2 regions of the Catenibacterium faecis genome follow, and region 1 is predicted to be linked to the other one. Evidence: riboswitches for the same ligand, from Rfam matches in the RefSeq annotation. Region 1 holds a riboswitch; the other holds the start of a gene.
What was found. Region 1 has a riboswitch for lysine ahead of H8909_RS03670 (ACT domain-containing protein). Riboswitches for the same ligand answer to the same signal wherever they lie in the genome.

Region 1 (19,536 bases):
TGATTCAATCAAGTAACCATAGATAACAGCCTGTAAATACATCGGAATTAAGCTTCCAAGTACTGATTCAGGACTTGGTTCAAACAATGTATCTTTATGGAATTTCTTATCAGAGACAAGATCTTCAGCCTTAAGTGGAAGAAGAGTCACATCTCTAGGTACGAAAGTTAAGTCATTCACATATTCTGTATATACAATATGAATAGACTTAATTTCTTTTTTCTTATAGCCTTCTAGAAGTGACGCAACTAATCTCACAACACTTCTAAAATCAAGGGTCGTATTAAGGTCTACATAAGTACCATCTACTTCACCTTTAAAATGTTTCTTAAACTGATTTAAGCCTTTATTACCAATCGCAATAATCTTCTTGGCATCATTGACTGATGCTTCAACCTGCTTAAAGATATTAGAGTTATATCCACCACATAGTCCTAAAGTAGAAGTGATAACGATATAAACATCTTCACCCTTATCATTTAATACTAAATAAGGAGAATCAATATCATTTCCTGCAGAAGATAAGATCTGTGCACAAGTATCTTTTACCTGTGTATAATAAGGCTTCATGTCATTCAACTGATTTCTAGTCTTAGAAAGCTTAGAGCTAGCAACAAGTTCCATAGCTCTTGTGATTTTCTTAGTAGATTCAATTGATTTGATACGACGCTTGATGGCTTGCATCTGCCCAGCCATAATTAAGCCTCAGCTTTCTGTAAGTTTTCGAACTGAGTTGTATAAGCCTTAACAGCTTCCTTCAACTTAGCAGTTAATTCATCAGATAATACTTTCTTTTCTCTGATTTCATCAAGAAGATCACTATGTGCAACAGCAAACTTCTCTACTAAACCATCCATGTATTCCTGTACCTTTTCCACTTTAACATTCTTAACGAATCCATTTTCAAGTGCAAATAGAGTAATAATCTGATCAATAACATCTCTTGGTGCATACTGTGCCTGTTTTAATACTTCACGTACACGTTCACCATGTTCAATCGCATTCTTAGTTGCTGCATCTAAGTCAGAACCAAACTGTGCGAATGACTGCATTTCTTCATACTGTGCTAATTCATACTTCAAGTTTCTAGAAACCTGCTTCATAGCCTTGATCTGTGCTGTAGAACCTACACGTGATACAGATAAACCTGTATCAATGGCAGGTCTGAAACCAGCATTGAATAATTCCTGCTGTAAGAAGATCTGACCATCAGTAATAGAAATAACGTTAGTAGGGATATATGCTGAGATATCACCTGCCTGTGTTTCAATGATTGGAAGGGCAGTGATAGAACCTCCGCCATTTTCTTCATTTAAACGACAAGATCTTTCTAATAGTCTTGAATGTAAGTAGAATACATCACCTGGATAAGCTTCACGTCCTGGTGGTCTCTTTAATAATAGAGACACTGTACGATAAGCTACGGCATGCTTACTTAAATCATCATAAACGATTAATACATCCTTACCCTGGTCAAGCCATTCTTCAGCAATAGCACAACCTGCATAAGGAGCAATATACTGAACTGGAGCAAGTTCAGAAGCTGATGCAGAAACAACAACAGTATAATCCATTGCGCCTGCCTTCTTTAATTTTTCAACAACCTGTGCAACTGTAGAGTTCTTCTGACCAATTGCAACATAGATACAGTACATATCCTGACCTTTCTGGTTGATGATTGTATCAACAGCGATAGCTGTTTTACCAGTCTGTCTGTCACCGATGATTAACTCACGCTGACCTCTACCAACTGGAATAATTGCATCAATAGTAGTGATACCAGTCTGTACTGGCTGATCTACTGATTTTCTTGTCATAACACCAGGAGCCACTCTTTCGATTGGTCTAGTCTTTGTAGTGATAATTTCACCCTGACCATCAATAGGCTGTCCTAAAGGGTTAACGACACGACCAAGCATTGCATCACCTACAGGTACTTCAATAATCTTACCTGTACGTCTTACTTCGTCGCCTTCTTTAATTTCGTCCGCATTACCTAATAAAGTAACACCAACACTATCTTCATCTAGGTTCATGACCATACCATAAACATCACCTGGGAAAAGGATCAATTCACCTAGCATTGCATTGTCTAAACCATGAACAACACTGACACCGTCACCAACAGTCATAACTGTTCCGACGTCTTTCTGTTCCATGACATCATCATAATGCTTAATCTGCTCTTTGATTAAAGCACTGATTTCATCGGGTCTTAATGCCACTTGCGTCACCTACTTTCTCAACAGCTCAGTCTTGAGCTTGCTGACTTTGTTCTTTAATGAGCCATCATAGACACGGTTCTCAATCTGAACCTTAACACCACCAATAAGTGTCTTGTCTTCAACAGTTCTTAAAGTGATTGTTTTGTTTTCTTTCTGAGAAATCGCTTCTTCAATTGCTTTTACCTGTTCATCGCTTAATGCGAAAGGTGTGAAGATAACGCCTTCCTCGATACCAAGATGCTTATTACTCATCTTAATAAAGCTTTTTGTAATAGGCGCAATGTATCTTGTTCTTCTTTTCTTTACAAGCAGTTTAAGAAAATTCAATACATAATGATTTACTGAAGTGCCAAAACCTTTATCAAGTAATGCACACTTTGCTTCATCATCTACAAGCACATGAGAGAAGAATTTTTCAAATTCTGGATTACTTTCTAAAACTGTATCAACTAGTTTCATGTCTGCTAGATAATCTTCTAGCGCATGATCTTCTAACGCTAACTGATATAAGCTTTCAGCATAACGTTCTGCAACATTTGCATCCATTAGTTAACAACCTGTTTTACGAAATCATCTACTAAAGCTTTATTGGCTTCAGTATTCATATTCTGATCCATGACTTTAGTAGCCACTTCAACAGCAACATCCACAATTTCTTTCTTCATTTCATCCTGTGCTGCAAGCTTTTCAGATTCAATTTCATGGCGAGCCTGTTCAATCTTTTCTTGAGCCTGCTTGTTAGCTTCATCCATGATTTTACTCTTAGCCTTTACGGCATCTTCCTTAGCCTGATCTATGATTTCTTTATACTGTTTAGCAGCTTCTTTAGCCTGCTTTTCACTTTCTAGAAGATATTCAGATGCTTTTTCATTCTTAGCCTTCGCATCATTGATATTACCTTCTATAAAATCAGCTCTCTTCTGGAAGAATTCTAATACATAATTCCATAAATATTTCTTAAACAGAAGAAGCATGATTGCAGTGGAACATAACTGAACAATCATAGTGGTAGGGTTTGGAAATAACTTTGCGGCTATATCTGGCATAGTTTTTTCCTCCTTAAACTATTTTTTATTTGAATACGAATAATAAGATGAAAGAAATAAGTAAACCATAGAGGGCTACTGTTTCTGTTAAGGCGATACCTAAGATCATAGTAGTACGGATCTTGCTTTCAGCCTCAGGATTTCTTCCAATTGCAGATACTGCATGAGCGGCAACTAAACCTTCACCAATACCTGTACCTAAACCTGCAAGTACTGCAATACCAGCAGCGATTGCAATTAAACCTCTTGTCATAATCAATTTCCTCCTATTGACATTTTTTTCATTTATTCTTCATCTGGATTTTCATTAGAAATCAGAATTGAAGATAGTGTAACGAATACCAGTGCTTGTACACATCCAGAGAATACATCGAAATAACAATGTAATAGTGGTGCTACCACTGGTCCTAAAAAGTTGAATGGAATCAACTTGTAACTTAAGAATGATGTTGCCTGATATACTAAGGCCATAATAAATGTACCACTCAATAAGTTACAGAAAATACGCATTGATATAGAAATCAATGGTGAAATCAAACCAAATAGGTTTGTTGGGGGAATCAAAGTTCCCTTAATATAACTGCCAACACCCTGATACTTAATCGCATTAATCTGAATTAATACCCATGTAATTAATGTTAAGGATAACGTGATTGAGTAGTTAGTAGTTGGCGCATCAAAACCTGTTAATCCAAATAAGTTAGATACCAACAGCCATGCAAATAACATAGAGAAATAAGGATAGTAGTTCTTCGCATATTTCTTAGGCATGATTGTGCCCATATAATCGTAAACCATCTTAATGGCGGTTTCAACAAGAAGAACCACACCTTTTGGTCTCTTAGTTGGATCTGCTTCTCTTATTTTTTTACCTGCATAAACAAAGAAAATAGAAAGTATCACAGTCACAATCAATGATGATATCAGTTCTGGCTGAATAGTGATTTTCATTATCTCATACGCCTCCTTTCTCCATATGCATGTATATAAATAGAAATCTTTACTACTAGATAGCCCAGAAATACAGTATACATATTTACTATTTCTGGAAAAAATCCAGCTATTGCAAACCCTAATGCAAATATAAACAATTTAGCCATAAATAATATAACCGCAATTGTCTTACCTGCAGTCTGGATAGAAAGTATTGTATCAGTCATCTTCATATTGATCTGTAAAATTAATAAATCAATAAGATAGCCTAATACAAACCCTAAGCAGTAGCTGATCGAATGAAGAATGATGGAAAGTAGTACCGCAAGAATCAATCCTGCAAGAAATACTTTAACAGAAGTTCTTCTTACTTCATATTCATCAAATCCCATTAATTAGTACCAAACAAGCGGTCTCCCGCATCTCCTAAACCTGGTACAATATATCCCTTGTCATTTAGTTTTTCATCTAATGCAGCTAAAGTAAGCTTAACATCTGGATGATGTTCTTCAATGTATTTCACACCTTCAGGTGCACCTACAAGGCAGACAAGTTCAATATCCTTCGCACCACGATCTTTAATATTCTGGATAGCCATATCAGCTGAACCACCAGTAGCAAGCATAGGATCAAGAACAATAACCTTTGCGCTCTCTAATCCTTTAGGAAATTTAGCATAATATTCATGAGGAATCAATGTTTCTTCATCTCTATACATACCAATATGACCTACTTTCGCAGTTGGTATGATTCTTCTGAAGCCATCTACAAGACCCACACCAGCACGTAAGATAGGTACAAGAATAATATCCTTGTCTAGTTCATAACCAGTTGTCTTGCAAATAGGTGTTTCAATTTCCTTTTCTTTTAAAGGATAATCTTTTGTGACTTCATAAGCCATCAACATTGCGATTTCATCAAGATTCTGCTTAAAAATATAGTTTGATGTCTTTTCTTCTCTCATAATTGAGAGTTTGTGTTTAATTAATGCATGATTGAGTACTTTAACCATTTTATGGCCTCCTAGTATTTAATATCGTCATACATAGTCACTTTATCAGTTAACTTCTTTACTCTTGCAAGACATTCATTCTTTACTTCATCAGTTTCTTCATTCTTTAAACGATAAGCAATAATCTTTCCAACTTCTCTGAAGTCATCTTCCTTGAATCCTTTTGTGGTCATTGCTGGTGTACCAACACGGATTCCAGAAGCCTTGAAAGGTTTTTCTGTATCGAAAGGAATCGCATTCTTATTAGCTGTAATATTGATTTCATCAAGTAATCTCTGAGCTTTCTTACCTGTAATACCACAGCTGCTCTTTACATCAATAAGTAATAGATGATTATCAGTACCACCAGTTACAAGACGGAATCCTTCTTCCTTTAAAGATTCTTCTAAAGCTTTCGCATTCTTAATGATTTGATGACTATATTCCTTGAATTCAGGCTGTAATGCTTCATAGAAGCAAGCTGCTTTAGCTGCAATAATATGCATAAGAGGTCCACCCTGCATACCAGGGAAAACAGCTCTATCAATATCCTTTGCATACTTTTCCTTACACATGATGACACCACCTCTAGGACCTCTTAAAGTCTTATGAGTTGTAGTAGTCACGATATCTGCATAAGGGAATGGAGATGGATGATCTCCTGCAGCAACTAAACCAGCAATATGTGCCATGTCTACCATAAAGATAGCTCCAACACTATGTGCTACTTCAGCCATGAATTTGAAATCAATAGTTCTTGCATAAGCACTTGCCCCTGCAACAACTAACTTAGGTTTGATTTCTTCACATAATCTCTTATATTCATCATAATCAATTCTTTCTGTTTCCTTATCAACACCATAAGCATGGAATTCATAAGTCTTACCAGAGTAGTTTAATGGATGTCCATGAGTTAAATGCCCACCATCATTTAAAGACATACCTAGTACTTTATCACCTGGCTGTAATAAAGCAAAATAAACAGCTGTATTCGCTTGTGCACCAGAATGAGGCTGAACATTTGCATACTCACAGCCAAATAACTTCTTAAGTCTTTCCTGTGCCAATGTTTCTACTTCATCCACAAACTGACATCCACCATAATATCTCTTACCTGGATATCCTTCAGCATATTTATTTGTTAGAACTGAGCCCGCAAGCTCCATGATTTCTTTAGATACAAAGTTTTCGGAAGCAATTAATTCAATATTGTTTCTTTGTCTATTCAATTCTCGCTCAACACTCGCAAATACTTCTGTATCTCTCATAATGCTTACTCCTTTTCTAAAGCCATCATTTTTTCAATTCTCTTAACATGTCTTCCACCTTCAAACTCAGTATGTAGCCATGCATTAAGAATCTCAACAGCGAGTCCTTCTCCAATAACTCTCTGTCCCATTGCAATCATGTTAGTATCATTATGAGCTCTTGTCGCTTTTGCACTAAATACATCATGACATAATGCGCAGCGGATACCATCTACCTTATTACATGTAATTGATACACCAATGCCTGTTCCACAAACAACGACACCTTTCTCACATTCTCCTGATGCAACAGCTTTAGCTGCCTTAGATGCATAATCAGGATAATCACAAGAGTCTTCAGTATAAGTACCATAGTCTACAACTTCATAACCCTGTTTCTTCATTTCATCAATAAGAACATTCTTTAAACGTAATCCACCATGATCACAAGCGACTGCAATTTTCATAATATACCTCCTCGATTTCTTCTTTGGTAATTAAACCTTCTCTTAGTATTCTCACATCACCTTGACTTAAATCCACGACTGTAGATGCAGTTGCCGAAGCAGTCTGTCCTCTGACAACCATATCAATCTGTCCATCAAGCTGTGCAAGTACTTCTTTTTCGTTTGTCGTATTCCCTTGGCCAGATAAATTAGCACTTGTTACTGATAAAGGCCCTGTCTGATCAATGAGTGACAAAACGAAAGAACTGTCTGGGATTCTAATACCTATTGTATCTTTTCCACTAACATGTCTCGAATCCACACTGTCCAGTCTTTTTAATACGATTGTCATTCTACCTGGCATAAACTTATCAATCACTCTCTGGGTACCCTCGTCTACTAAGCCATACTTCTTTACATCATCTTTTTTTGACAACATAAGAGTCACTGCTTTATTCGGGTTACGTTTCTTGATTTCCATAATTCTATCAAGACCCTTCAAATCATTGAATAAGCAGGCAACGCCATAAACAGTTTCCGTAGGAAATGCAACAATCTTCCCATCTCTTACTGCACTTACTAATAAATCCATCTGTTCTGGTTCTATAACCTGTGTCATTAAAATCACCTCATATCGGTATTATTCTAACACAAAAACTTTCTTAAAAACATATATTTATCGCTTTCAAACATACCCTTTTCTACTTACACTTTGACCTATCTGTCAATTATTTATTCAAACTTAATCTTTTGTATATGAATTCTTTATAGAATATCTTATATAATGAATAAAAGGAGGCTTTTTGTCGTGAAAAAAAAGAACGTAATTATTGGTACAATAGGCGCAACCGCTGCGGCATCTGCCACTTATCTTGCAGCGGGGCGCATAGCGATAGAAAAGGTATGTACAAGACGCAAAAAAGAAAAAGTAGGATTAAAACATCCAATGAGTGAAGATGATAAACAATGGCTAGATCATCAGACATTTATAGATATGGAAATCACTTCTTATGATGGATTAAAGCTAGAAGGGCAGTTCCTTCCCTATCCTGATTCTAATAAATTAGTGATCTGTGTTCATGGATTCCATTCTTACCATTATCGTGAGTTTGCATATTATATTCGTTTCTATCATGAACTTGGTTATAATATCCTTCTTCCAGATAATAGAGCACATGGACAGTCAGAAGGACATTATGTTGGTTTTGGATGGTTGGATCGTTTAGATATATTAGAATGGATTAAAAAAATGGAAGAGTACTTCCATAATGAACCTATGAGCATTGTCTTACATGGTATATCCATGGGTGGAGCAACAGTCCTCATGGTAAGTGGTGAAGAATTATCTGATAATGTGAAAGCTATTGTCGCTGATTGCAGCTATACAAGTGCTTATGATGAATTCAAATACTACTTAAAGAATAAAGGATGTCCACCATTCTTATTACTTCCTAGTGCTACATTATTGTCAAAAAAGACAATAGGGTATAACTTCAAACAGGCCAGTGCAGTCAATCAAGTCAAGAAGTCTAAAACACCTACATTATTTATACATGGTAACCAGGATCACTTTGTGCCTACTTACATGGCATTAGAACTCTATAATGCCTGTCAGGCAGAAAAGAAATTACTTATTGTGAATGATGCCGCACATGGTGAATCTTATCATAAAGAGAAGAAACTTGTTCAAAGCAATATTGCTCATTTCTTAGAGAAATATGTAGACTAAATAGACCGAGCGATTATAAAAGGGTCTTTAATTTTTGTAGGGGTCAGACCTTCGCTCTAAATATTTGGGGGTCTTGGAAACAGCACCTTTAAATCTGTGGGGATCACACTGCGGCTCCCACTTTTTTAAGTATTTTTGTGTAATTAAAAACCTTTCGCTGTATCATTAATTTGCTCATATTAAATCAAAGCGAAAGGAGATCACAAATTGAATAATGATCTAAAAATTATTTTAGGGGATTATGAATCCTTTGTACAGTCTCATACGATTGAAATTAATGAAAAAGAAGTGATTTATTGTATCACGCTTAAGAGAACCATTATCTCCTGTCCAGAATGCAGCAGTAGAATAAATATTAAGGACTATAGAAAATGTAAAGTCATACATAACATGATAGGAAGCAAGAACACTTCTCTAATACTTAAAAAGAGAAGATTAGTATGTCCGCAATGTAATAAGGTAGTGACAGAGGAAAACCCATTTACAGAGAAAAGTCATAGTAGATTATCTCAAACCTCAGAACTGGAAATCATGAATAAACTTAAAGAACCTACAACTACTTTTTCACTGGTTGCTAGATTCTTTAACACAAGTCCTACTAAAGTCGTTGAAATATTCGATAAGTATGGTCAGATGCGTAGACAGCCTTTACCTGAGATTATATGCATTGATAAGAAGCACTGGAGACATAAGGGACAAAACAGATACATGTGTGTTATTCTTGATTTTAAGACCATGGAAATTGTAGATATCATTGATGGAAGAACCAAGAAGGCATGGTCAAGTTATACTCAGATAATCGATAAAAAAGAACTCGCTAAAGGGCAGTCATTTCTGACTGCCCTTTACAAGTGGAAACCCCCAAATATTTAAAGCGAGTTTTCTATTGACCTCCCTTTATAAATTAAAGGTTCCAAAGAAGCAGGTTTCCAAAGTATCATTGTGTTTTATTTCTTAACTGTATTATGTCAAATATAAGCGTAATGCCTACTACTAATACTGTATTAACTATACATACTGTCATTGTTTCATTCATTACTAAATTAGCAATCATAACACCAATAGCAAGCATAATTTTTTCATATGCAATACGAATCAAATCTTTCTTTTTCATAATTTTTCACTTCCACTTCTATGCATAATGAGTGATTAACTTTCTAATATGTAAAATACTTCATAACTTTTTTTGCTCTGCTATTATTTACTACCTTCAACATTTCTTATCCTCCTTTCTCTTATGTGATATCGTATATCTACAATATATAACTTAATTTGTTACATTCAAGAAAACAGGATTTAAATACACTTTTTGTGAATAAAACACAAGTTCTAACCAACTTAGAATAATAGATTAATTACAATTCAAACACTACTGTAGCAACTATTATGCTTTTCCATTTTTATTCAAAAGATAGGATTTATGATACATCCTCTAACTTAAAATGAATATCATTATTTTCAGTTTGGACTATTAAACGCTTTTTTTCTGTATCATTATTTAAGTTAAATGTAAATTCTATTTCATTGTCTGTGATCTTTATAATTTTTGAATTTTTATTTAATGTTGTACCGATTTCAGGGGCTATCCCTATCCTATAGTATTGCTTACCAATAATAAACCCTATACCATGTCTTTCTATTAACTCTTTATCTTGATATAGATAAGCCATAGAAATCAGACCATCACTTTCTTTAATATCCACATATTCTATAGCTGTTCCAGTTTCAAGTAATTCACTATACTTTTCTAATTCTTTAGTTTTTTTATTTAACTGCACTATGGTTGTAGCTTTATTTTTATTTTCAATAAACAAATATCCATTAAAAACAATTGAAAATCCCAATAAAAGTATAATGATTAGATTCTTTGTTTTAGTTTTCATATATACTTTCTCCTGTTTTATAAATCTTTATTTGCATTTATTATAATAATATTGCATGTATTACATTTGTATGCATCAATTTTGTCACCTTTGTAGTAGCTAAAATCTCCTAACTTGATATCATCCTCCCCAATATGCCATTTATTCGTCATAAATGGTAGTTTTTCAGGATTTGGTGACCATGCAAGAGCCTCACCCCTTGTTTTAATATAACCATGAATTAACTTACCCGAACAATAAGGACATCTATTGATTATCATTTTGTTTCCTCCAAATACATCTTAACTTTATAATAGTGATCATCTGCACAGACTGCATCAATGGTAGTTCCAGGTAAATGAAGCTTTTTCACTTCAGTAGAATTTCTTTTTATCTGAATAACGTTTTGAGGATTCTTATGTCCTTGAAGACCGATATTATTAATATAAGCATAACCATCATGATAGCTTGTGGTATTGAATGATGTGCCTACTTGAGCCTCATCCAATTTTGTAGAAGCAACTTTTTTACCATCATCATTATAATATTTAATAACAGTATATTTTCTCGCAGAAGAAGTTTCAATCACACCGAATGTATAATGGATATTTCTTTGTGATTGTAAGAATGTGCATCCTGTGAATAGTAAGACTGTGGTAATTATTAAAATTGTTTTTTTATTATAATCACTTCTTATAAAGAATCATTGTTTTATCACTTGAGACAAATTCAATAGGATGTACTGCTGCACCATATTGACTAGTGTTTAAATCTACATTGTATTTATCTTTAAATCCAGCCCATATGAGTCGAGAACAGTAAAATTTCAATCTTGTATTTACATCATAATACTTAATGTTATATGGTTTGCCTCTTTGTGAATAACACCAATCTGCAACTTTTTTTGCTTGATCTTCTGTTACATAAAGTCCCCAGCATGTATATTTGCTTTTATTCCAATCATTTTTACCGGTTACAACTTTATTGTATATAGCTTCAACAACTTTGCTCTGTGAATAGACTATAGCTGCATGACCAGTAGGAATCAGATTTTTATAAGCGTCTCCTGTAACTAGTATTCTGCCTTTTGTAGTAGGGTATCCCCATGTATAAACAGCTTGGCCATCAAGAGAACATGCATTAATTGATTTTTCTTTCTTTGCTATCTGATTGTAAATAATTTTTAATTAATCAGTGTTTTCGAATGCGTTTTTATAATAATTATACGCATTTACACTTGTAATAGTAGAGAGGCTCACTCCTATAATCATAGTCAGTGAAGACAATAATTTAATTGATAAGATTTCCTTTCTTTTGCATTTTTAATTATTAGATTCATTATGTTTGTATTACTAGTTAATGTAACCAATGGAATCTCCTCCTTTCATTAAGTAAACTTTAACTTCATAAATATGATAACAAACAATATTAAAGTACTCAATAATACTGATAATAATTATAAAAAATCTAAAGTAAAAAAGGGGGTAGTTTAAGATAATATTGCTTTAGGTTATCTTATTCATCAATAGCAACATAACGACACTCATAATATGCTTTCTTAAGTCTATTATAATGTATACCTACAAAATAAAAGACTAGAAGTTAAATATAAGCAACCTCTAGTCTGTATGTTTATTTAATGAAGAGAAGAACAACACATTAATAGTCATAACTATTAATCGTTATTCACGAGCTTACCTTATGAATGTCTCAAGTCATAATGAATAACTTCTCTTCAATGATGTGATATCACTTTTTAGTTCTATAATACAAAAGGTACAAGATAAAACGGTCTAAACAATAGACTATTCTCTTTGCCTATATCTTTTTGTGAAATCAAATATGACTTATTCACAATATTGGAATACTTCTTACAGAACTCATTGATTGATTCATGTTTTCCAATACCTGAAGATTTCACCTCAAATACTTTGATTTTACTTCCATCTGATACTAGAAAATCAACCTCATAATAATGCGAACTTCCTTTTTTATTCCAAGTATGATAATACAATTCTCTTCCTGATGCAGCAATCATCTGAGCCATTAGATTTTCATACAAATAACCAAGATTAATAGGCAACTTATCAGATAATAGTTTTGCATATATTTCGTTTTCTGTTGCTGGGCGATCAATAAACATAAGTGTGACAAACAAACCAGTATCCGCAATATAGAGCTTATAACTATCAAAATCTTTTGTATCTGCCAAACTCACTTTAGGGTCAGTTGTATTAAAACATGGTAGCACTGTCTTTGAATCAATCAACTCATATAATAATTCTTCACTTCTTACATTATTCTTCTTACCTATCGCAGTTGTTATGCGATATTTTTTTGTATCTTTTGCGAGCTGAGCAGGAATTGAATGATACATAGCTGATAATCTACCAGAAGCATCAATCTTCTTAAAATCTTCTTCATACAGATTAATAATCTGTCTTTTGACCATATCTATTTCTGAAAAGTTTTTACCATTTACATAGGCTTCTACAGCTTGTGGCATTCCCCCAACAGCCATATATATTCTCAAATCTCTCATTAACTTACGATTTGTAGCCTGACCAATGGCTTTACCCATATTATATATATCTTTCAACAATCCATAATTACTACCTGTGGCAGTACAGAACTCTTCATAGTCCATTGGGTAAATCTGAATCTTCATTTCCTCAGAAGGAATAAGAATATCCTTTACATTCTTTTTTATTGATATCAAAGATCCTGTTTCTAGATAACTATATCTACCATCTGCAACAAGATGTTTAATTGCTTGTCTTGCTTTAGGAAATAACTGTACTTCATCAAAAATAATAAGAGACTCATGTTCATATAATGTGATTCCTGTTTCAGCCTGCAATCTTAGAAAAAATATATTTAGATTACCTATATCATCAAAACATTCAAGAATATTATTTGTTGTCTTTGAAAAGTCTATCAAAATATATGACTTATACTCATTCTTCGCAAAATTTTCCGCAATAGTTGACTTACCAACACGTCTTGCCCCTTCTAATAGAACAGCATATCGATCTGAATAGTTATGCTTCCATTCAAGTAGCTTATCATACGCTTTTCTCTTAAAAAACATAGAATACCTCCTAACTTTTTAAATATATATAACTTTCTTCAATCTTATTATCTGTCAAAGCATGACTTTCTTCAATCTTTTATTTACCAAAAATGTGACTTTCTTCAATCTTTTTTAGCCTAAAATGGTACTTTCTTCAAAGTAACAGTAATTATATTATATATATTTATGCATAAAAAAAGGGGATAGCATCCGCTATCTCCTCATGACTATTCTTCATCAAATAAAATTAGATCATCAAATGTCTGTCTTCTTACAACGACTCTTGATTCACCTTCATAAGTGAATACTACAGCTGGTTTAGGTAACTGGTTGTAGTTAGAAGACATAGAGTAGTTATATGCGCCTGTAGAGAATACTGCAAAAATATCTCCTGGCATAATATTAGCTGTAACTGGTAAATCCTTAGTAATCATATCAGCACTTTCACAGATCTTACCTACAACTGTTACAGTCTTAGTCTTTGTTTCTCCTGCTTTATTTGCGACAATACCATCATATTTCGCATCATATAAAGGTGTACGGATATTATCAGACATACCACCATCAATAGAGACATAAGTACGTACATCAGGAATTTCTTTAATACATCCTACTGTATATAGGGTAATACCTGCATTACCTACAACATAACGTCCTGGTTCAATCATAACAGCTGGACGTTCCCATCCATGACTATCATATTCATTATAAATAACTTTCATGATTTCTGATGTAATAGATTCAAAATCAAGTGGTTCATCCTGTTTAGTATAAGCAATACCATAACCACCACCGGCATTGATCTTACTTGTTACAACACCAAATGTATTATAGATTTCATTCACGAACTTCATGAACTGAAGCATTGCATTCACATAAGCGAATAAATCAAATACCTGAGAACCGATATGACAATGAATTCCTTCATATTCAATATTATCAGACTCTAAGATTTGCTGAATAGCTTTTAAATAGATACCATAATGAGAACTAAAGCCAAACTTAGTATCCTTATGACCAGTCATGATATAGTTATGACCACCTGCTTTAATACCAGGGACAATTCTTAAAGTTGCTTTGACTTTTTTACCTAGTTTACCTGCAATCTTTTCACAGTTTTCAATTTCATAGAAGTTATCTACTACGAAATGAGTCACATCATGACTTAATGCATATTCAATTTCTGAAGGAAGCTTATTGTTTCCATGGAAGTAGATCTTGTCTGGATCAAATCCAGCACGTAATGCGATACTGATTTCTCCTGCAGATACGCAGTCAATTCCAATACCATATTCATTTGCAAGCTTATAGATTGCAAGACAGCTAAAAGACTTAGATGCAAATAATGGAAGTGCCTTTTCATACTTATCCATGAACTTTGTCTTTAATTCATTCATCTGATGTCTAATATGACCTTCACTCATAACATAAAGTGGTGTGCCATACTGCTTTGCGAGATCAGATGCTTTAATACCATCTATATATAAATCATTGCCTTTTATATCAGCAAACTGTGTCTGTAATACCATACCATTCCCCTTAATATAATGTTTTTAAATCAAATAAACCTTTGTCTTTATTCATTAATGCCTTTAATGCAGCAACAGCACCATTCGCAAATACTTCTTTAGAAAGAGCTGTATGCTTTACTTCTACGATTTCATCCTGTCCTGCAAACATTACTGTATGTTCACCAAAGATTGTCCCACCTCTTATAGATGAAATACCTACTTCATTTCTTTCTCTCTTACGATGAATAGAATGACGATCATAAGTAGGTTCTAATGAATCATCTAAAGCATTATTAATACCATCATATAACATCACTGCAGTACCTGATGGTGAATCAATCTTCTGATTATGATGTTTTTCCATGATTTCAATATCAAAATGATGTTCAAAGAATTCTTTCGCAAATTCACTCACCATCTTATTCATCATAGCCACACCATAAGAAGTGTTATAAGACTGGAAGAGGGCAATCTCATGAGATGCTTCTTCAATCTTCTTTAAGTCTTCTGCACTAAAGCCAGTAGTAGCGAATACAACTTTACACTTATTCTTTAATGCATAAGATAGAATACTATCTAGATTGGCAGGATGTGAGAAATCAATAATTGCATCAATATCATCCTGTACTTCATCTAATGACTTATATGCAGGTACTTCTGGCTGTACATCAAACACAGGAGATACAACACCAGCCAATTCTAAATCTGTATCATTCATTACTGCATGGGCTACTTTCTTACCCATTAAACCATAACCATATACTAATACTTTCATCTTAATAACCCTTACTTTCGAATTCTTTCATTGCATCAAATAATAACTTCTTATTTTCTTCTGTAGTTGGAATAAGAGGCTGACGAAGCATATCACTTTCAATAACACCCATATGCTTTAAAGCAGCCTTAGGCATGATTGGGTTAACATCAATAAATAAATATTTAGAAACATCATTTAAATCATAAGCCATCTTTCTAGCAAGTTCTAGATCACCCTTTAATGCAGCCTGGGCAAACATTTCTGTTTCTCTTGGATAAAGGTTAGATAATACTGAAATAACACCTTTACCTCCTGCTGCAATAAATGGAAGAATATTATCATCACATCCAGAATATAAATCAAAGTCCATATCCTTAGTACGTGTTAATACTTCCATTGCATATGCAATATCATCTGTTGCATCTTTCATAGCAACAATATTAGGAACCTTTGCAAGTTCTACTACTGTATCTACACTGATCTTCATACCAGTTCTACCTGGTACATTATACATAATAAGTGGTAAATCACTTGCAGCAGCAACAGCCTTATAATGTTCAATTAAACCTCTCTGAGAAGTCTTATTGTAGTAAGGTGTTACAACTAAGTTTGCATCAGCACCTGCTTCAGCATTGAACTTAGCCTTTCTAATAGCCTGTGCAGTATAGTTAGAACCTGCACCTACAATAACCTTTACACCTGTACCCTTAGCCATTTCTACTGTAATCTTAGTGAGTTCAAATTCATCTTCAATATCAATAGTTGCAGGTTCACCAGTAGTTCCGTTGACAAGTAATGCTTTTACACCACCATCAATCATTCTCTGTACCTGTCTCTTATAACCTTCGTAATCAATACTTCCATCTTCAAACATTGGTAATACCAATGCAACACCTGTACCTTCAAAAATTGGTTCCATTTTATGCTAATTCCTCCTGAATTTTTTCTAATGCTTTCTTTAAATATTTCTTTTCTATAACATATGAAATAGATACTTCACTTGTTGTCACTTGAGCAAATGGGATCTGGTTATCACCTAGAACTTTGAATAACTTACTTGCAAAACCGACTTCATTTTCCATATGACCTTCTACAACAAGCTTACCTACATTCTTAGATGCAAATACACCAATACGTGGGTGATTCTTCTTAACTTCTTCAATAGCCTTGTTTAAAGCACTCTGTGCTTTTGCATCACATGTGAAATCAATACGCATTTCATCTTCTAGCATGACTGATGAGATCATATCGATGTTCACACCTTCACGACTAATTGTTTCAAACACATCAGCCACAAAAAGAGGATTCTTTTCAACATTCATTAACTTCACTTGAATAATGTCTTCTTCAATCTCTAATCTTGTAATCACACTGTTCATCTTCATCATCTCCATTTTTCTATAAAAAAATATTGCAATGGGGCCATTGCAATATAATTAGTCTTCATTATATTCAATAGCGCACCACAAATATTTTGTGACAGTGAATAAGATCTTCTCTTATCCCCCAGATAACAGTTCATATACAGTTCCCTGTCTCTTCGGCATTTGCTCCCCCTTCATTATCTGGCTGTATCCATTAATAACGAATTCTTAACGCATGCACCTCTATTTGCCAACATAATAACATATTATCAATCATAAAAAAAGTGATTTTCTTCTAAATAGTGCATATATTCTTTGATCCAGGGACTATCTATTGCATATCGCTGAAGCATTAATACAACTTCCTGTCCTTGGTACATGAAGCGCATCTCTGATTCAGCCCCTTTCTTTTTCACTTTAAAATCTGTCACAAAACGATAATCAAAGAAGTAAACACCATCTAGAAACTTCAGATTATCATATTGCATAAAGGTAATTCCCTCACGTTCAAAGCTCAATACATAGAATTCTGTTTTCTTGCTTACTATATGACCTAACCACATAGTAAGAGCTGTTTTTTTCCAGTTCACCTGATACTTCGTATGCGCAAAGGCAACATTATTATGAAATGATATACCTGACAAACGCACATAGTTCTCTAACAGCTTTTCTCTATTATTCATGGATTTCTAAAGGCAATTGATCAGGATCTTTAAAAAATGTCATTTTCTTGCCTGTAAATGTGTCGAAACGGATTGGTTCTGTTTCAATACCTAACGCATTTAATTCTTTGACTGTTTCTTCTACATCTTCTACCTTGAAAGCCAGATGTCTCAGTCCTGCAGTTTCAGGGAAAAAATGTAGTGGGGCATCTGGTTTAATAAATATTTCTAATTCCATCTCTCCAAGTTGAAGATCTAACTTGATATCCTGTTTATCTTCTCTCTTGTTTTCTCTAATAATCTTAAAACCTAATTTATTGACATAAAAGTCAATTGTTTGATCATAATCTTTTGTAATGATTGCAATATGATGTACTGTGTCTAATCTCATAAGAGCACCTCCTGTTACTATTATATCATTGACATCAAGAATGATATATAGTTATTATAGTATAAACCGACTAAGGAGGTAGGTAATACATGAATAAGAAAACAATTATTTATTCTATTAAATCTGCACTCCCTGTTATGACTGGTTATATTGTATTAAGTATTGGTTTTGGCTTATTACTTCAAGGTAAAGGTTATGGATGGGTCTGGGCAGTTTTAATGAGTACAGGTATATATGCTGGTTCTATGCAGTTTGTGACAATTAATCTACTATCAACAGGTGCTTCTATCATTACAACTGCTATTATGACTCTTATGGTCAATATCAGACATCTCTTTTATGGTATTACCATGTTAGAAGAATATAGTGAAGCAGGGTGGAGAAAGCCTTATTTAATCTTCTCATTAACAGATGAAACCTATTCCTTAATCTGCTCTCCTGATCTTCCTGATGATATTAGTCGTAAAGACTATTTCTTTATCGTTTCTCTTGTCAATCAGTTATCCTGGATAGCAGGGAGTATTATAGGTTCAGTACTAGGGAATATTATTCCTTTTGATACAACTGGCATAGATTTTGCGATGACTGCATTATTTGTCATCATCCTAGTAGAGCAATTAGAGAAATCAAAACAACATCTTCCTGCCTTTACAGGATTTATTATTTCTATATTCTGTTTATTACTCTTTGGACCTAATCAGTTCCTTATTCCTTCTATGATTCTTATTACAATCGCATTATTCATAGAAAAAAAGAGCTTAGAAAGGAGTAAAATGGACCCTGTAAAAAGGACACGATAAAAAAAGGATATTTATTTCGTGACCCTGTTTTACAGGGTTTTTATTTTGCGTAGTATAATGATTATAGAATGGTGGTGTTATTATGGGAGTAAATTATTTTAGTGATGAACAAGTAAAGGAACTCGAAAAGAATCCATATGTAAAGAAAGTATCTATCAAAAGCATAACCTATTCAGAAGAATTCAAAGAACTCTTCTGGATTGATTTACAGAATGGCATGATGCCTGGAAACATATTTAGAAAGTATGGATTTGATCCTCATATGTTAGGGTCTAGTCGAACTCTCAAGTTCACAAATCGTGTAAGGAAAGAAGCAGCAAGAGAAGAAGGATTCAAGGATACCAGAGGCACAAAATCCGGAAGACCTTCTACAAAAAATCTTACCATTGAGGAACAGCTAGAAAGGCTTAAGCAGAAAAATAAAATTCTCCAACAGGAGAACGATTTTTTAAAAAGAGTGAGATTTATCAACAGAAAGCAAATCTCAAAACTGCAGAAG
Region 2 (12,476 bases), on a different contig from region 1:
TGGTATTATGCTTATTTATTATTTTATCAAGAGTGATAAATCCCAGGTCTTATTAAGATTTGGAATTGTGCTTATATTTAGTGGTATGCTAGGAAATCTATATGATCGTGTTGTTTTTCATTATGTAAGAGACTTTTTAGATTTCTTTGTATTTGGTTATGATTTTCCTATTTTCAATATTGCCGATATGGGTGTTGTAATAGGTGTTTTATTAATCATCTTAGATTTAGGAATTGGAGAATATAAACAATGGAAATACAATCAATTACACCAGAATTAGAAGAAAAAGGCTTGCGTTTAGATAAAGTAATCTTAAATCATATGCCTGATCGTTCACGTACTGAGATTCAGAAATGGATTAAAGCAGGACAGGTTATCGTTAATGATAATGTTGAAAAAGCTAACTATAAGGTAGAAGAAGAGGATGTCATCCAGGTCACTTTACCAGATCCTCAAAGTACTGAAATTAATCCTGAAAATATCCCATTAGATATTGTTTATGAAGATGAAGATGTGATTGTCGTCAATAAACCTACAGGTATGATTGTTCATCCATCAGCAGGTATTTATTCAGGAACACTTGTGAATGCATTACTCTATCATTGTCATGATTTATCAGCAATAAATGGTATTACACGTCCTGGTATTGTACATCGTATTGATAAGGAAACAAGTGGTCTATTAATGGTTGCAAAAAATGATAATGCCCACCGTTCATTATCTAAACAATTAGAAGAACATTCAGTTGTACGTCGTTATGTAGCACTCGTTCATGGTGTTATTAATCATAACGTAGGTCGTATTGAAGCACCTATTGGACGTGATAGCAAAGATCGTAAGAAGATGGCTGTCACTAGTAAGAATGCCAAGGATGCAATCACTAACTTTAAAGTATTAGAACGTTATGATGATATGACACTTATTGAATGTCGTCTAGAAACAGGTAGAACACATCAGATCCGTGTTCATATGCAATATATTGGTCATCCAGTTTATGGTGATCCTCAATATGGCTTTAGAAATGATGATAACACACATGGACAGTATCTACATGCTAAAGTATTAGGTTTTGTACATCCTAGAACCAATGAACATATGTACTTTGAAGCACCTTTACCTGATTTCTTTGAAGAAAAAATCAAAGAACTAGGAGGAGAATACAATGGATAAGCAGATCATTACATGGGATCAGTATTTCATGGGAGTAGCTAAACTCTCTGCTTATCGTTCTAAAGATCCTAATACGCAAGTAGGCGCTTGTATAGTAAACAGTGATAATCGTATAGTAGGGGTAGGATACAATGGTCTTCCAAGAGGATGTGAAGATGATAAGTTCCCTTGGACTGTAAGAGAAGGAGCTTTATATGATACAAAGTATCCTTATGTTGTACATGCCGAGTTAAACGCAATACTTAACTGTACTCAGAAGCTGCAGGGTTGTCGTATCTATGTTTCTTTATTCCCATGTCATGAATGTACAAAAGCAATCATTCAGAGTGGTATTAAAGAAATTGTCTATGAAGATGAAAAATACAAAGGAACAGAAAGTGATAGAGCAGCTAAACGTATGTTAGATGTGGCTGGTGTTTCTTATCGTAAAGTTCCCGCATTTGAAATAGAAATAAAAAAAGAGAATCAATAATGATTCTCTAGATGAAGAAGAAGGCCTATAGGCCTTCTTTTAATTTCTTTAATGCTCCCTTAACTCTCTTCATATTAGTGAAATTCAACTTACATACTTTAGTAAGAATCTTATCACCATACTTGTGCGCAAGTTTAACAGCCACGATTTCGGCATTAGTGCCAGCCCCTCTAGCAAGGTTCATCTTTAAACTCTTTGTCATACTAGCAAAATATTGTAGATATGCATAACGAGAAATGATTTCTGCAGCTAATACTGCTAAATACTGTTCATCAGCATTGGTTTCAAAAATCATATCTTTTACGACAATAACTTCACTCTTTAAATAATTATAATAAGTCTTAGGTGAAACGAATTGATCAATAACTTTAAATTCAACACTCTTCTTCACTTTCTGAAGAACATTCACAACAGCCTGGTTAAATAGGCGTGCACGAATGTTTGCCTGGTTGATTCCACTATCAATCATCTTATTATAATGTGAGTTATCTAGTACTAGTAGTGATGAAATGAGATGTCCTTTTAATAGTTTAGCGTAATTGATAATTTCCTGATTAGACAAATCATCGATATTATCAATATGCAGGTTTTTAATGATCTCAAGTGCTTCATCATCGGCATAGCATGCAACGACACAAAGCGGCCCAAGAAAATCAGCAGATCCTGTTTCTGCAGCACCAATATGTGGATGCATACATAAGTGATCTGAATTCTTTTCCTGCTCAATCTTTTTTGCTAAACTTCTAGACCAATGCTTTGCTTCATGCACCGCATTCTGTCCTAAAAAGCTTGCTTCATAATTCGATGTCACTTCGATGTCACAGCCAATAGCATGAGCTTTTAAAAGAAGGTTCTCGCTTTCGAATGGAACCATCTGACTGTCATAAAACTTCTTCATCTTGTTTAAAATGTTTTCATTAATCAAAAATTTAATTGGCTCCACTATATTCACCTCACATGTTTTATTTTATCATAAATTTCATTTTTTTGACAGTATAAATTTCATTTGTTATAATTAAGAACCGACAACGTCAAGGAGGTAAGTGTTATGAGTTTTCTTGATTTGATTCTTATCGCTTTTTTGTTATATATGTTTTTTAGTGGATATTCCAAAGGTTTTTTCTCTACATTATATGATTTAGTAAGCTTTATAATCATGATGCTTTTTATCTATTTTAACGTAGAAACTATTTCTTCTATTATCCAGATTTATAAGCCTGTAAATGATCCTTTATCACAATTAGGTGGTTCAGTTATAAATATGTTGATAGTCTTTATCATTATGTTTGTTGTTCTAGAAGTGATCCGCAGACTCATAGGCGTTCTTATTAAACCTTTAGTCAATCAATTGACTGATCATTTTGCACTCACTGCTTTTGTCAATCATTTATTAGGTGCGTTGCTTCACGCATTAAAGGGTGTATTTATCTCCTTCATGGTTATGATAATGGTTATTATTCCCTTCTTTGGACCTGATATCTTAACTAATTCTAAAATAGGACACTTAATCATAGAAGATGTACCAATTATCTCACAAAAAGCAATCAATGAAGCAAGTGCTTATGGAAGCTTATTAAAGGGACAACATACACTTCAACTAGAAGATCAAGATATATTAAAGAAGATGATTATCGCTAATAATCACGCCTATGATCATGGAATATTAGATGAGCATGATGCAACACAGTTTGTCTATACACAATTAGGCCCTGCTTTAATGAATCAGCAGGTCATTATACCTCATGAAGAAAAACTTCAATTTATCTCTTTATTAAATAAAACACCTTATACAGAAACAGAAAAGAATACGATATTAAATAATATAGGAAGTGAATAAAATGTTAGATAGTTATAAAGTCTTAGAATTTCCAAGAATTCTAAATAGTATTGCTGGCAGCTGCCGTACAGAGATTGCGAAAAAGAAAGTATTACAATTAGAAATGTATGATAATCTGGCTGATTTAAATGAAGAACAGAATCGTTTAGAAGAAGCCATGACTATTCATCGTATTATGGGTACTTTACCTCTTGCGCCACTTCATGATATCAGTGCATATCTTGCAAAAGCGAAGATGGATGGTATTTTAGCACCTGAGGAGCTTATGGCTATTGATCATATGTTAGAAAATATCTTTCAGGTAACTTCTTACTTTAATGCTTATGAAGGAGAAATTATTCTCTTAAGAGACTTAGTGGAAGGCTTAGAAGGGGATAATGGGTTACATATAGAAATCAATAGATGTATTATGCCAGATGGCTCTATCAGTGATCATGCCAGTGAAACACTTTATCGTATTAGAAAAAGCATGCATGCGTTAGAAGGACGTATTCGTCATTCTATGGAAGGGTATTTAAAGAGTGAAAAGAATTCATTAAGTATGGATACTCTCTCTAGCAAAAATGACCGTTTAGTTCTTGCAGTTAAAGCACCTCATAAAAATGAAATCAAAGGTTTAGTACATGCTACAAGTGCTTCTGGGCAGACATTCTTTATTGAACCAGAAAGTGTTGTTGTTATGAACAATGAACTTAATGAATTAAAGAGTCAGGAACAGACTGAAATCAATAAAATCTTACAAAGCCTTACAAGACGTGTTAAGTATAACTATACAAGATTCTATTTTGATCAGGAACTCATGTCTGAACTAGATTTTATTTTTGCGAAAGCACGTTTTGGATGTGATTATGATTGCATTAAACCTGATATCAATGAATCAGGTGTTCTCTCTTTAAAACAGGCTAGACACCCACTTATTGATCAAGAAAGAATTGTACCTAATGATATTATTATTGATGGTAAGATGTTGATGATTACTGGTTCTAATACCGGTGGTAAAACTGTTGCTTTAAAGACTGCAGGATTACTTTCATTAATGGCAATTAGTGGTTTAGCCGTGCCAGCTATTTCAGCTTCTATTCCATTCTTTGATGCAGTCTATACCGATATTGGTGATGAACAATCTATTGAGCAGTCTCTTTCAACATATTCATCACATATGAAGAAGCTTATTTATATCTTAGAACATGCAACATGTCGTTCTTTAATTCTTATTGATGAAATTGGGTCTGGTACAGATCCACAAGAAGGGGCATGTCTAGGAGAAGCTATTCTGGATACTTTATTAAGACGTGACTGCCGTATTATTGCATCTACTCACTATGGTGAACTTAAGAGCTATGGGCAGTCAAGAGATGATATTACTCTGGCATCTGTTGGATTTGATGTAGAAACAATGCGTCCTACATATAGATTAAAGCTTCATTCTATTGGTTCATCTTATGCCTTTGAGATTGCTGCTTCTTTAGGTCTTGATCACGAGATTATTGATCAAGCTTTACATAATAAAGAAGAACGTATGAGTGAAGCAGAAAAGCTAACCGAGAAGCTTACTAAACAGAGTGCTGAATTAGATGAAAAAGAAGAAAGAATCAATACGTTACTTGCTGATAATGAAAAACTTCATAATCGTTATGAACATCAGCTATCTGTTGCCACAAAACAGAAAGATCGTATTGTCGAAGAGGCACAGCAGGAAGCTAATAAGATGCTTGAAGAGGCTAAGAAGACAATTGATGAATTGACTAAAGATATTATGAATCAAGGTGCTTTAAAGCCTCATCAGGTGACTGCAGCAAAACATGCATTAGATCAGCAGAAATATGAAAAGAAAGAAGTAGTCAAGGTACAGGATCATGTCTTTAAAAAAGGTGATCATGTTAAACTTGATAAAATGAATAGAGAAGGGGATGTCCTAGAAGTTAAGAAGCATGAATTGCTTGTTGATTTAGGTGGTCTCCAGGCTCGTGTTAAGGATACTGATGTAACATTCATGCATAGTGCCTCTAAACCTCAGAAGGTTAAAAAAGCAGGCACAAGACAGCATATGAAGAAGACTGGACATTATGAAGTCAATGTCATTGGTATGCGTTATGAAGAAGCGATGAATATTGTAGAAAAGTTCTTAGATGACGCTTTATTACTAGGTTATCCTTCAGTACGTATTGTGCATGGTATGGGTAAAGGTATTTTACGTAATGGTATAAGAAAGAAGCTAGACCATTTATCGTATATCAAGGAATATCGTGATGGTGGGCCAAATGAGGGTGGTTTAGGTGTAACGGTAGTTAGCTTTGAATAAGAATCTAGACTATATTAAAAAGAAGCTTTCTCTGCTTCCTATGTCTCCTGGCTGTTACTTAATGAAGAATACAGACGGAAAAGTTATTTATGTAGGAAAGGCGCGAAAACTTAAAAATCGCGTCTCTTCTTATTTTACAGGAGCACATAACTATAAAACCACAAAATTAGTCGATCATATATGGGACTTCGACTATATTGTGACAGGCAGTGAAAAGGAAGCATTATTACTAGAAATTAACCTTATTAAAGACTATACACCTGAATACAACATCATGTTCATGGATAATACCTATTATCCTTATATTGAACTCACTGATGAAACCCATCCAAGACTTAAAATAGTAAGAAAAACTAAAAATAAAAAAAATAAGTACTTTGGTCCTTATCCCGATGCCACTGCTGCTAGAAATACTTTTAAATTATTAAATAAGCTTTACCCATTAAGAAAGTGCAATCATGTACCAGATAAACCATGCTTATATTATTCTTTACATCAATGTCTAGGTCCATGTATTAATGAAGTTGACAAGAGCCAATATGATGAAATTAGAAAAGAACTGATTTCTTTTATACATGGTAATACCAAATCTAAAATAGATGAACTCACTGAAAAGATGATGACAGCTAGTGAAAATCTTCAATTTGAACTTGCGAAAGAATATCGTGATCTCATTCGTTCTATAGAATATGTCACAGCAAAACAGAATGTCCAATTTGGAGACTATAAAGATAGAGATATTTTAGGTTATTTTATTGATAAAGGCTACATTAGTATTCAGCTCTTCTTTATGCGTGAAGGTAAACTTCTCTATCATGATTTTAATTTAGAACCAGTAGGAGAAGATTTTGAAGAAGATTTGATTCGTTTTTTAGTCACTTATTATCAAACACATCCAGAACCTTATGAACTGCTTATTCCTCAGGATGTTGATCTAGAACTATTAACTGAAATATTATCCTGTCATGTTCTTCAGCCACAACGAGGAGATAAGAAATCCTTAGTAGAAATGGCTAATAAAAATGCGAAAGAAGCATTAGAAAAGAAATTCTTGTTAAAAGAGAAGACAGATGAAAAAACAATTCTTCCTATTATTGAATTAGGCCAAAAACTAGGTATTGATACACCACATACAATTGAATTATACGATAACTCTAATATTCAGGGTGCTTATGCAGTCGCTGGTATGGTTGTATATAAAGACGGTGTACCATCTAAAAAAGATTATCGTAAATATAAGATCAAGACAGTAGAAGGTCCAGATGATTATGCAAGTATGAAGGAAGTTATCTATAGACGTTATTATCGCTTACTTATGGAACAAAAAGAAATGGCTGATCTCATAATTGTCGATGGTGGACTAGGACAGATCAAAGTTGCCAAAGAAGTGATAGACAGCTTAAATCTCTCTGTACATATATGTGGTTTATCCAAGGATGATAAACATTCTACCGCAATGTTGCTAGATGAAGATGGAAACCAGGTTCCTATTGATACAAAGAGTCCTTTATTCTTTTTATTAACGCGTATGCAGGATGAAGTGCACCGTTATGCTATATCATTCCACCGTCAGGTACGCTCTAAATCCTTATTTAGTTCTATATTAGATGAAGTAAAAGGAATAGGGGAAGCACGCAAGAAGAAGCTTCTTAATCATTTTAAGAGTGTTAAAAAGATGAAGGAAGCATCACTGGAAGAACTAGAGGCAGTTATTCCTAAAAATACGGCATTAAAGCTCTATGAAGTACTACATAAAGAATAATCTATACACTCCTCATGATATACTATATAATTGACACTAGAGAGCAGGTGATTTAATGGAAAATAAGCGCAAGTATCTGTTTATTACAGTCATTGCATTATTTATCGTTTCATTCTATACAATTAATCTCCGATTTGATCCATTCTATCGTGTCAATGGCATCAATAACGATAATAGAATGATCATCGAAAAGTATTTAAGTAAAGAAGAACAGAAATATCTTGTAGAAAACAGAATTCCTCTTTACCATTTTATGAAATATATCAAATATGATGATTTCTATCTTCCATATTATCAATATTATGAACTACTAGAAAAAACAGGGCGTTACTCTACAAATAAATCTATCCTACAAACAGGCAATGAATTAGCAACTAAACTCACTGGTATCTATAAAGGTGCATCTTATGATCAAGCAAAAAAACTTGTAGAACATGATTTAGAAGCAGGATATTTATATAATCAGAACTTTGATTTTGATAAACTACAAATATATTATGAAATGAGACCTCTTTATGAAGATTATAGTTATGTAGACGATACAGAATACTATATTGAATTATTAAAGAATCGTGGACTAACAGATAAAATGATTCTTTCATTTTTCAAACAGGCATGTGCTAATTACTCTCGTTATGGTTTAACAACACTTATGACTCAGGCAAATAATCCTGATATGTTCTTGATTCCTGATCCTTCAGCTCTTTTAACTACCTTAAGTGATCAAACTTATATAGGTGCTTATGTTCCTCATAACCTTGTCTTAATGTCAGATATTCATCGTTTAAAATATGCCATGTATTTAAATAATGACGCTTATGACGCGTTAAAGAAGATGATTGATGCCATGCCTGATGAGATTGCGAATGACTTTTATGTTAAAGAAGCTTATACAAGCTTTACTGACTTACAGTATTCAAATCCTAACCTTGCAGGTAAAGATGAAAGACAATTGGGTCATACAGTTTCTATTGCATCTAAATCCATTGCCTATCAGGAGTTTGAAACATCTGCCCTGTCCCAATGGCTTGAAGCACATTCATATGAATATGGTTTTATATTACGTTATCCAAAACGTATGGCATCTTCTACAAATCATGTGTATGATGCACATTATTATCGTTATGTGGGTAAGAAGAATGCGAATAAGATTTATAAAGAAAATAGTTGTATTGAAGAATATAATCAGAAGGAGGCAGCTGAATGAAAAAAATTGTAATTATGTCAGATAACCATGGTGACATGAATATCTTAACAGATATTAAAGTTTTAGAAGATGATGCAGATTACTATATCCATTGTGGTGATAGTGAATCATATCAATTATGCGATTTAGATGAATTTGTTGCTGTGAAAGGAAACAATGACTGGAGTCTTGATCTTCCACAAACTGCAAGATTAGATATTGAAGAAAGACATCTTCTGATTACTCATGGGCAGTTCTTTGGTTATTTTGATCGTGAAAAGAAAATGCTGGACTTTTTAAAGAAATATAATGGAGATGTTTTAATCTCAGGACATACACATATGCCTCTTGTAAAAGAAGAAAATGGTTTCTGGCTTATTAATCCTGGCTCTACTTCATGGCCACGTGGTGGCAGCAAAAGATCTTATGCAGTGATGACTATTGATGGTACAAATGTAGATGTTAGAATTAAAACATTGGAATAATGATACAATTTATTAAATAGGATTGACTTTTTATATCTTCCTATTATAATGGGCATGTAAAGTCAAATATAAAGATAGAGGAAGCGATGCATCAGAGTAGTATGAGGAGTCGGCAGACTAAGAATCATATGAAAGGTAATCATCGCCGAAAGAAGATAAGTGGCAGCTTATGGTCTTGGGGATTCAGGAAATACCTGTCTCACTCCTTCATGATGAAGAGGCGTTATCTAATCGTTAAAAGCTATGCGATAACGTATGGCTTTTTTTCTATTTTTATATAGAAAGGGGAATATTATGAAAAAGACTTTAATTACGCTTGCAACAGCAGCGCTTGTATTATCAGGATGTGGATCATCTACTAAGGATGACAACACTTTTACAGTAGGGATGGAAGCAGCTTACCAGCCATTTAACTGGCAGACTTCTAAGAAAACAGATACTGCAGTTAAATTAGATGGTGGTGCAGGTTATGCAGATGGTTATGATGTTGTCGTTGCCAGCAAAATTGCTAAAAAATTAGGAAAGAAACTTGTAGTAAAGAAGATTGCATGGGATGGTTTACAGCCAGCTGTAGAATCTGGTGAAATCGATGCTATCGTTGCAGGTATGACTGCAGATAAGAAACGTGAAAAGGGATTAGACTTCACTACACCTTATTATCAGAGTGAAATGGTTATGATTGTAAGAAAGAACAGTCCAATGACTTCATTCAATGATATCCAGCAGTTCTCAGGATATAAGGTAACAGGTCAGAAGAATACTAACTATGATACAATCATTGATCAGATTAACGGTGTAAAACATCAGACACCTAAATCAACTTATCCAGAATTAGTTGTAGCTTTACAGCAGGGTGATACAGATGGTATTACTGCTGAATTACCAGTTGCAAATGGTATCGTACAGGCTAACCCAGATTTATCAATCGTTAAGTTTGCAGATGGTCATAACTTTAATGTAGATACTGCAGTATCAATTGGATTAAAGAATAATACACGTAAGACTGCTGAATTCAAGAAGATTCAGAAGGCTTTAGATTCTATTTCACAAGAAGAAAGATTAAAAATCATGGAAGATGCTGTTAAGAGAGCACCTACTGAAAAATAGGAGATAAAATGAAAATAGATTTTCAATATGCATGGAGTCAGTTAATTAATAACTGGCCTCTATTCTGGTATGGTATTAAGATGACAATCGCTTTTGCGGTTGTTGGTACATTAGCTGGTTTAATTATTGGTTTAATTATTGGTGCCATTCGTTGTGTACCATTAGATCCACTAGATAAACCAGTAACAAGATTCTTTAAACGTTTAGGACGTTTTATTACAGGCTTTTATGTATGGGTATTCCGTGGAACACCTATGATGGTTCAGGCCGTATTCCTTTATTACTTATTCAAACCAGTATTACATTGGAATAACTTTACAGCTGGCATGGTAATTATTTCAGTAAATACAGCTGCCTATATGGCTGAAATTATTCGTAGTGGGATTCAGTCTATTGATCCTGGGCAGATGGAAGCAGCTAAGTCTTTAGGTATGACAAATACTCAGACTATGATTTCTATCATCTTCCCACAGGCTATTAAGAATACATTCCCATCACTTGGTAACCAGTTTATTGTTAATATTAAGGATAGCTGTATGTTAAATGCGATTTCAGTTGTTGAATTATTCTTCCAGGCACAATCAGTGGCTGGTACAAACATGAGATATATCGAAGTGTATCTTGTTGTTGCAATTCTTTACTTAATTCTTACAACTGTAGCTACATTTGTACTTAACTATGTTGAAAAGAAAATCAATAAGACAAACACAGTTACTATCAAGGATAACTGTGCTTAAGGAGGAAAGAAATGAATACAGTAATTGAAATTAAACATTTAGAAAAACATTTTGGTGACCTCCGTGTTCTTAACGATATTAATTTCACTATCGAACGTGGTAAGGTAGTTACTATTATTGGTTCAAGCGGTTCTGGGAAAAGTACATTACTAAGATGTATCAACCTTCTTGAAGTACCTGATGCAGGTGAAATTCTATTTAATGGACAAAATATCCTTAAAGGTGATTTAGATGCTTCTACATATCGTAGTAAAGTAGGCATGGTATTCCAGAACTTTAACTTATTTAGTAATAAAACAGTTTTAGAAAACTGTATGATTGGACAAATCAAAGTATTAAAGAAATCTAAAGAAGAAGCCCGCGCTGAAGCAATGAAACAGCTAAAAGCTGTTGGTATGGATAAATTCGCAGATGCTTCTAGTACAAAGCTTTCTGGTGGTCAGAAACAGCGTGTTGCGATTGCAAGAGCTTTATGTATGAAGCCAGAAGTACTTCTATTTGATGAACCTACAAGTGCCTTAGACCCTGAAATGGTAGGGGATGTATTAGATGTTATGAAGGAACTTGCGAAAGAAGGTTTAACAATGGCTGTTGTGACTCATGAAATGCAGTTTGCAAGAGAAGTCAGCGATGTAGTATGTTTCATGGATAAGGGTGTTATTGCAGAAATGGGAACACCTGAAGAAGTATTTGAACATCCTAAAACAGAACGTGCTAAACAGTTCTTATCACGTTATTCTAACAGATAAAATATTGACTCAAGAGATAGCATAAAAGCTGTCTCTTTTCTTATATAAAAAACTGGTAAAGAAATATCCTTACCAGCGATAAATAAAATAAAAACCTCGGATATACCGAGGTAATTAACAGATGGCGTCCACGAGGGGATTCGAACCCATGACCGCACGCTTAGAAGGCGTGTGCTCTATCCAGCTGAGCTACGTAGACATTTGTTTTTCAACTGCTTGTTTATAATAGCATATAGATCATTTTAATGCAATAAGAAAATGAAAAAAATGATTAAATACCTATCTTAAGGTTTTCTCACACTTTAAATAATAAACAAACTGTGTATATATTATAATATTCATATAACATTTAGAGTATTTTTAAATTGTATTATAATATATATTGAAATGATAAATTGTTAGCGCTATCATATATACATATGGGAGGAATCAAAATGAATAAGAAACAGAAACTCGTTTCTACTACATTATCTACAGTAACAGCATTATCATCTGTAGGTGCTATCTCTAGTTTGCCTAATACCGTTATTAAGAATGTTCAAGCATTAGATGAAAATACAGTAGAAACAACTCAACAGGTACAACCAACAGTTAGAACAGATTTAGAAAAGGAAGTAGAAGATAAGAACTCTACTGTTATTTCTAATGGAGCTGCATTACAAGGAGCAG

Region 2: it holds a riboswitch for lysine, as region 1 does, so the genes downstream of both, H8909_RS10750 (transporter substrate-binding domain-containing protein) here and H8909_RS03670 (ACT domain-containing protein) in region 1, are expected to answer to the same signal.

What each region holds. Positions count from the first base shown of each region.
Region 1 covers NZ_JACRWG010000008.1:28,145-47,680, forward strand. Annotated here, with positions in the region: gene atpG (ATP synthase F1 subunit gamma) at 1-696, opposite strand, end outside; gene atpA (F0F1 ATP synthase subunit alpha) at 699-2,225, opposite strand; gene H8909_RS03575 (F0F1 ATP synthase subunit delta) at 2,235-2,771, opposite strand; gene atpF (F0F1 ATP synthase subunit B) at 2,771-3,271, opposite strand; gene atpE (ATP synthase F0 subunit C) at 3,297-3,524, opposite strand; gene H8909_RS03590 (F0F1 ATP synthase subunit A) at 3,557-4,222, opposite strand; gene H8909_RS03595 (hypothetical protein) at 4,222-4,596, opposite strand; gene upp (uracil phosphoribosyltransferase) at 4,596-5,216, opposite strand; gene glyA (serine hydroxymethyltransferase) at 5,228-6,463, opposite strand; gene rpiB (ribose 5-phosphate isomerase B) at 6,469-6,909, opposite strand; gene H8909_RS03615 (L-threonylcarbamoyladenylate synthase) at 6,887-7,507, opposite strand; gene H8909_RS03620 (alpha/beta hydrolase) at 7,697-8,617, shown strand; gene H8909_RS13450 (transposase family protein) at 8,825-9,490, shown strand; gene H8909_RS03630 (hypothetical protein) at 9,555-9,731, opposite strand; gene H8909_RS03635 (hypothetical protein) at 10,036-10,500, opposite strand; gene H8909_RS03640 (PF20097 family protein) at 10,518-10,760, opposite strand; gene H8909_RS03645 (hypothetical protein) at 10,757-11,068, opposite strand; gene H8909_RS13455 (hypothetical protein) at 11,166-11,309, opposite strand; gene H8909_RS03650 (ATP-binding protein) at 12,242-13,570, opposite strand; gene lysA (diaminopimelate decarboxylase) at 13,780-15,081, opposite strand; gene dapB (4-hydroxy-tetrahydrodipicolinate reductase) at 15,092-15,838, opposite strand; gene dapA (4-hydroxy-tetrahydrodipicolinate synthase) at 15,840-16,739, opposite strand; gene H8909_RS03670 (ACT domain-containing protein) at 16,741-17,199, opposite strand; lysine riboswitch at 17,269-17,438, opposite strand; gene H8909_RS03675 (hypothetical protein) at 17,454-17,867, opposite strand; gene gloA2 (SMU1112c/YaeR family gloxylase I-like metalloprotein) at 17,860-18,237, opposite strand; gene H8909_RS03685 (AzlC family ABC transporter permease) at 18,327-19,037, shown strand; gene H8909_RS03690 (HTH domain-containing protein) at 19,120-19,536, shown strand, end outside.
Region 2 covers NZ_JACRWG010000057.1:200-12,675, reverse strand. Annotated here, with positions in the region: gene lspA (signal peptidase II) at 1-280, shown strand, start outside; gene H8909_RS10790 (RluA family pseudouridine synthase) at 250-1,170, shown strand; gene H8909_RS10785 (deoxycytidylate deaminase) at 1,163-1,642, shown strand; gene H8909_RS10780 (ribonuclease HIII) at 1,668-2,585, opposite strand; gene H8909_RS10775 (CvpA family protein) at 2,691-3,479, shown strand; gene H8909_RS10770 (endonuclease MutS2) at 3,481-5,781, shown strand; gene uvrC (excinuclease ABC subunit UvrC) at 5,774-7,543, shown strand; gene H8909_RS10760 (M15 family metallopeptidase) at 7,599-8,750, shown strand; gene H8909_RS10755 (metallophosphoesterase family protein) at 8,747-9,214, shown strand; lysine riboswitch at 9,282-9,448, shown strand; gene H8909_RS10750 (transporter substrate-binding domain-containing protein) at 9,509-10,321, shown strand; gene H8909_RS10745 (amino acid ABC transporter permease) at 10,330-11,058, shown strand; gene H8909_RS10740 (amino acid ABC transporter ATP-binding protein) at 11,070-11,807, shown strand; tRNA gene H8909_RS10735 (tRNA-Arg) at 11,930-12,006, opposite strand; gene H8909_RS10730 (hypothetical protein) at 12,242-12,476, shown strand, end outside.